One region of the Fulvivirga sedimenti genome, then DNA from elsewhere that is predicted to be linked to it. Evidence: riboswitches for the same ligand, from Rfam matches in the RefSeq annotation. Region 1 holds a riboswitch; the other holds the start of a gene.
What was found. Region 1 has a riboswitch for S-adenosylmethionine ahead of LDX50_RS10250 (trans-sulfuration enzyme family protein). Riboswitches for the same ligand answer to the same signal wherever they lie in the genome.

Region 1 (3,537 bases):
AGTTCAGTATCCGGTGATGCACTGAGGAAATTACCACCCATGGCCATGAAAAATTTCACTTTACCCTGATGCATTGCCTCAATGCTGCCAATAGTATCAAATCCTGTCTCTTCAGGTGGCTGGAAATTAAAATTCTCTTTCAATTTTTCGCGAAGTGATGGTTTCAGGTATTCCCAGATGCCAACGGTCCGGTCGCCCTGAACATTACTGTGGCCGCGAACAGGACAGGTTCCCGCACCCGGTTTTCCAATACTGCCTTTCATCAGCAGTAAATTGACCACTTCCCGGATATTATCTACCGCATTCTTATGCTGAGTAAGACCCATCGCCCAACAAGCAATAATTCTCTCACTGGAAGCAATCAAATCTGCAGCCTTCCTTACCAGGTCCTCACCGATACTTGTTTGCGCAATAAGCTCATGAAGTGAATATGATTCGAGGTCTGACAGGAAATCGGAATAGCCTGTAGTCTTTTGTTCAATAAAATCACGATCCAGAATCTGACCGGGCTGGTCGCGTTCTTTCTCCAGTAAGAGTTTCATGAGTGCCTTCAATAAGGCTACATCTGCATTTACACGTATCTGAAGATATAAATCTGTGATCTCTGTTCCGGACCCAAGCATATCACCAACATGCTGGGGATGCTTAAATTTTAATAAACCGGTCTCCCTTAACGGGTTTATCGCAATGATCTTTGCGCCATTAGCCTTTGCCTTTTCCAGGGCCGTAAGCATCCTGGGGTGATTCGTTCCGGGATTTTGCCCGATGATAATAATCAGGTCTGTACGATAAAAATCTTCGAGCGTAACAGAACCTTTACCGATCCCCACGGTTTCCGAAAGTGCGGCCCCACTGGACTCATGACACATATTTGAGCAATCCGGAAGATTATTTGTTCCAAACTGACGTACGAATAACTGATACATGAATGCCGCCTCATTGCTCGTTCGCCCTGAGGTATAGAAAATGGCCTGGTCAGGAGATGGAAGAGTTTTAAGATGTTCTCCAATTTCCGTGAAAGCTGTTTGCCAGGAAATCGGTTCATAGTGATCACTTCCAGGGGATAATTTCATCGGCTCAGTGATCCTTCCGCTTTTTCCGAGTTCATAATCCGACCATGCAGAAAGCGCACTCACTGAATATTTTTTAAAAAATTGTGGATCGGCTTTGGCAGTGGTAGCTTCCTCTGCCACTGCTTTTGCTCCATTCTCACAGAACTCTACAATGGCCCTGTCACCATCCGGATCAGGCCATGCACAGCCCGGACAATCAAATCCGTCGAACTGATTTAATTTAGCCATTGTACGAATTCCTTCCATAACACCCACCTGGCTAAATACATGGTGCATAGAAGACTTCACCGCCCTGATTCCCCCTGATACGGCTGCCGGATCTGAAACTCTCAACCCGGTGTAATTCACCGGCGGCTGAACAAAAACCTTCTTCGTCATATGGCTAAAAATACAGAGAATTTTACATTTCAACCACCCTGCACATTTAACCCTAAAATCAATGAAAGACGCCTTCAAACCGCCAATGCATTCATTTCTGCACGGTATATCTATTACGCGATCAGACCATGCTACTAACATTTTTTATTTGAATTCTTTGAATGTTAAAAAATTGAATTTATGATTGTAGCGTCAATTCCAAGAAATGGTGATTGATTTATAAAGAAGCGCGGAGAGATCAGGCTCAATGAAACGCTAGCAACCTCCCGGGTGTGGAACGGTGCTAAATCCTGGTTCGTAAGGTACGGACAGCTATAAATTTTAATTACCTTGAAACATTCAGTTAAATTTTTTCGCCATCCGCACTATCAGCCCACGGGTCTGTTCGGGAGGGATTGTACATTCAAACTTTTATTACTAAAAAAATGAAAGGGAAAGAGCCGTCCAGGTTCAGCTTCCGTTCACCTGCTTTATGAAATCACATTCAGAATCAGAACATTTCGAAACCAACGCGATCAGGACGCAGTCTGACAACGCTTCGCACAAGGAGCATTCCACTCCAATTTTCATGACTTCAAGTTTCGTCTTTGACGATGCTGAAAATGCACGGGCGATGTTTGCAGATGAAATTAGCGGTAACATATATTCACGCTTTTCCAATCCGAACAGCAATGAACTCGTTGAAAAATTATGTCTGCTTGAAGGCGGAGACGACGGAATAGCCACTGCCTCAGGTATGGCGGCCATGTACAGCAGTATGGCTGGCCTGCTACAGCAGGGCGATCATGTGCTTGCATCCCGATCCCTGTTTGGCAGTACCCATCAGGTTTTGACACAGATATTTCCAAAATGGGGTATTTCACACTCCTATGCCGATATCCATGATCCGGAATCGTGGGAATCACTGATCAATGAAAAAACGAAACTGATCTTTGTTGAAACACCATCCAATCCGGGTCTTGACCTTGTAGACCTGGAATGGCTGGGGAACCTGGCAAAAAAACATAACCTGATCCTGATTGTGGACAATTGCTTTGCAACGCCCTATCTGCAACAACCCCTGAAATATGGTGCACATCTCATTTGTCATTCAACCACAAAATTCATAGACGGGCAGGGTCGAACAGTTGGCGGCGCAATCATTGGCGACAAGGAACTGATTCAAAAGATCCGGTTTTTTTGTCGGCATACCGGCCCTGCCATGTCGCCGTTTAACGCGTGGGTTCTTTCAAAAAGCCTGGAAACCCTGGCTGTTCGAATGGACAGGCATTGCCAGAGTGCGCTTGCCATCGCAGGCCAGCTTGAAAAGCATCCTGAAATCAATTTTGTTAAATATCCTTTTCTCCCTTCCCACCCGCAATATGAACTGGCCAAAAAACAGATGCTTCATGGCGGAGGTCTGTTCACGTTTGAAGTGAAGGGTGGTGTTGAACGTGGGAGAAAGTTCCTGGATAACCTTCAAATGTTATCACTCACCGCGAATCTGGGTGATACCAGAACGATAGCCACGCATCCGGCCTCTACTACTCATTCTAAACTGAGTGATCAGGAACGTGCGAATGTAGGTATTACACCGGGGCTTGTTCGTATATCGGTGGGACTGGAACATCCGGAAGATATTATCAGGGATATCGAAAATGCCCTGAAGCTATCGGAATCTTAAGCCGATTATTCAGACAAAACTTCAATCACAGACTGATTGGCTTTTCGTACTCTTTCGACATTGAGCTTATTGACTTTTCTGTCATAGGTCATCAGGCCGTTCACTTCCATCTCCACATCGGTTGTCTGGGTGTAGATTGCTGCAGAAAATCCCATTTCAATCATTTTGGCAAGCATATCGGCATATTCCACATATTTATCGGTGGCTTCCTTAGAGGTTTTATATTGTATGTAACCCCAATTGCGGTCGGCATTCCATAAATGCCCGTCGATAACAAGCCCTATTCCCCCATATTCGCCAAGGACGGTCGCGCGTTCGGCATCGTACATATACATTTCGGGTTGCGGATAGTTATGAAGATCAAGCATGTCACCGACCCTGAAGTGGTTCCCTCCCGAGGCTGCATTCACCAATCTGTCCGGG
Region 2 (3,537 bases), on a different contig from region 1:
TTCCCTCCTGTTATGAATGACACCAATTCCCAATCCGGCATATGGAATCAGGGTGCCACCGTTATCCAGGAAATATGTTCCGGTAATGTGTGCAGGGTAACTGTTGAGATAGCGGTACTGGTATCCTGAAATCGTTGCGGTTCCATCCGTTGATTCGAAAAATCCGATATCCTCGTAGAATACCTGCCAGCCGATTCCGCCACCGAGAGCAAAGTTGTCTGTCATGAAAAATTGATAATCATATGACACGCCCCTCGCGCTTACCGGGCTGATGTAATCTTTCAGATCACCCATGGGAATGGCAACATTGTACATTATCGTGGACATATTTTGCGCACTTGCACCAAAGGAAACCACGAAACTCAGCAAAGCTATAATTAAAATCTTTTTCATCTCTTACTTATCTAAATAGGTTGACTGAGAATATGCCTGATCGACGGTAACATTGATACGCTGTACAATGCTCGCGTCACTACCCTGGAGAAGTCCGTTTATCACGCCTGTCCAAACTACCGGAATTTCTTCCCCTACCACATTGGCAGGATCTACCATCTGCAAAAATATGGTTCCTGTTGAATAGCCGGAAACATAACCCGGATACCAGGGATAGCCCCATCCATATCCCGGTCCCCATCCCGGATAATACCAGCACCAGTAGCATGGATTATAATAGTAATAGAAGTCGTTTGACATGGCCGATGCCAGGAAAACAATATCCGGATCATTGTCTTCATCCACTTCTGTAAATCCATAGGCGGTCATGTTTTGACGTATACGATCAAGAATCGCATCACTGAAAACCTCATCAATGAATTCTGGTGGATTGTTTCCAGGGTCCTTATCTGTAATTTCAATCACTCCATCCGGTAGCGAATAAGTAAGACTATTGGTAAAATCAAACTCCTCGTCGAAATCTGTATACACCACATCCAGCTGATCAACGAATTCCGGTCCTCCCGGAAAACACCCTGCAAATGACATGAGCATTGCCAGCATCATCACCATTCCGAATTGCTTTTTCATTTTTATTCCCATTTATTTAATATAAATCTTGCGCTTTTGACGTATCAAATATAACGCATTTTGAAATTGTACAGTGTACATTATTGATAATTACCGTTTAAGATTATAATTCCGATATTATATTTCAAATATGTCGCTTTATCTGGCTATGAAGGAAGTAATGGAGAGTAATTTACCGTAACGGGTTCCTTTTGATCCCTCCGGGATACAAAATTTTTCTGCGTATAAAATTTGGAAACCTTCAAATCCGTTCTTACGTTTATCCCTTCATTCGAATCCTCCTATTGTCAGGAACGATCGATTTATAAAGAAGCGTGGAGAGACAGGCTCTGTGAAGCGCTAGCAACCGGACGAAATTTGTCAAGGTGCTAAATCCTGATCCCAATTGCTGCTCAGGTGATCAGCGGGAGAATATAAATTGGTATCTATGATTTCTACACATTTCAATTTTCGCTCTAATCAATCCAGCAAACGGATAGTTATGCCATTGCATGCCATTCCATTCCTGGCTGGCTGTTGTTGTCGCTAATATTTTTTCCATTGCGGTAAACGATCGATGGACCCTTCCAGATCCATTAAATTTCTTATAACCAAAAAACACAAAAGTCATGTCTGAATTAAAATTTGAAACATTACAGCTCCATGCGGGCCAGGAAATAGATGCAACTACCGGATCCCGGGCAGTACCGATCTATCAAACCACTTCCTATGCCTTCAAAAATGCCGAGCACGGCGCCAACCTTTTTGCGTTAAAAGAGTTCGGCAACATTTACACACGAATCATGAATCCCACTACCGATGTCTTTGAAAAGCGCATCGCAGCACTCGAAGGCGGGGTGGCTGCACTGGCAGTAGGATCCGGACAGGCAGCGCAATTTATCGCGCTGAATAATTTTCTGACCGTCGGAGACAACCTGGTTTCCACGTCATTCCTTTACGGGGGTACCTACAACCAGTTCAAAGTGGCGTTCAAACGCCTGGGAATCGAAGCACGGTTCGCCGAAAGTGACAAAGCAGAGGATTTCGAAAAACTTATCGATGAAAACACCAAAGCCCTCTACCTGGAAACAATTGGTAATCCCGGGTTTAATATTCCGGATTTTGATGCCGTTGCTGCCGTAGCCAAAAAATATGATATTCCATTGGTGGTTGACAATACCTTTGGTGCTGCCGGCTACCTATTCCGCCCTATCGAGCATGGCGCAGCCGTAGTTACTGCCTCCGCAACCAAATGGATCGGTGGTCATGGGACATCCATTGGGGGTGTGATCATCGACAGTGGAAATTATAACTGGGGCAATGGAAAATTCCCTCAATTCAGTGAGCCGTCTGAAGGTTATCATGGCCTGAATTTCTGGGACACATTTGGATTTAACAACCCACTGGGACTTCCCAACATTGCCTTTGCAATTCGTGCCCGCGTTGAAGGACTCCGCGATTTCGGACCGGCTATCAGTCCGTTCAACTCCTTCCTTCTCCTGCAGGGACTCGAAACGTTATCTTTACGAGTGCAGCGAACCGTAGACAATGCCCTGGAACTGGCCAAATGGCTTGAACAGCATCCGCAGGTGGAGACCGTTAACTATCCGGGGCTCGAAAGTTCTTCCTATCATCATTTAGCCAAAAAATATCTTCGAAACGGATTTGGGGGTGTCCTTTCATTCATTCTTAAAGGTGAGAAAGAAGATGCGGAAACGTTCATCGACAACCTTAAACTCGTAAGTCACCTGGCCAATGTAGGTGATGCGAAGACGCTCATTATTCAGCCATCCGCTACCACCCATCAGCAGCTGAATGACGAAGAACAACTGGCTTCCGGGGTATTGCCAAGCTTGCTGCGGATTTCGGTTGGAATTGAACACATTGATGATATTAAAGCAGATCTCGAACATGCATTCAGCAAAATCAGCAAGAGCGTCAATGTCTGATACTTTAGCCAAGCAACTTCATCTCCCCCGGCCGTACAGGCTGGAGGGAGGTGATTTATTACCCGAAGTGACCATTGCGTATCACACCTTCGGAACACTAGCGCCATCCGGCGACAATGTGATCTGGGTTTTTCACGCACTTACTGCAAACAGCAACCCGGTGGAATGGTGGCCCGGACTCGTTGGTGAGGGATTCCTCTTTGATCCGGCTACTCACTTCATCGTCTGCGCGAATATTCTTGGATCCTGCTATGGCACAACCGGACCCGCATCTGTTAACCCTGCAACGGGCGAAAGGTACGGGATGGATTTTCCCGAAATAACAATCGGTGATATAGTAGGGCTGCACCAGGAATTAAAGCACCACCTTGGGATTGAAAAAATTCGCTGCGGTATCGGCGGTTCGATGGGCGGACAGCAGCTGCTGGAATGGGCTATTCGAGAACCTCAGCTCTTCGATCTGATCATCCCCATTGCAACCAATGCACAACATTCGGCGTGGGGTATTGCCTTCAACACCGCACAGCGGATGGCACTCGAAGCAGATCCTACATTGAACAGTAAAAATCCGGATGCAGGTCATAAA

Region 2: another riboswitch for S-adenosylmethionine. It lies ahead of LDX50_RS29520 (O-acetylhomoserine aminocarboxypropyltransferase/cysteine synthase family protein); the one in region 1 lies ahead of LDX50_RS10250 (trans-sulfuration enzyme family protein).

The regions. Positions count from the first base shown of each region.
Region 1 covers NZ_JAIXNE010000002.1:875,243-878,779, forward strand. Annotated here, with positions in the region: gene LDX50_RS10245 (FdhF/YdeP family oxidoreductase) at 1-1,451, opposite strand, end outside; SAM riboswitch class I at 1,666-1,772, shown strand; gene LDX50_RS10250 (trans-sulfuration enzyme family protein) at 1,924-3,114, shown strand; gene LDX50_RS10255 (glycoside hydrolase family 2 protein) at 3,120-3,537, opposite strand, start outside.
Region 2 covers NZ_JAIXNE010000008.1:103,281-106,817, reverse strand. Annotated here, with positions in the region: gene LDX50_RS29530 (OmpW family protein) at 1-393, opposite strand, end outside; gene LDX50_RS29525 (DUF4136 domain-containing protein) at 397-1,023, opposite strand; SAM riboswitch class I at 1,325-1,441, shown strand; gene LDX50_RS29520 (O-acetylhomoserine aminocarboxypropyltransferase/cysteine synthase family protein) at 1,632-2,951, shown strand; gene LDX50_RS29515 (homoserine O-acetyltransferase family protein) at 2,944-3,537, shown strand, end outside.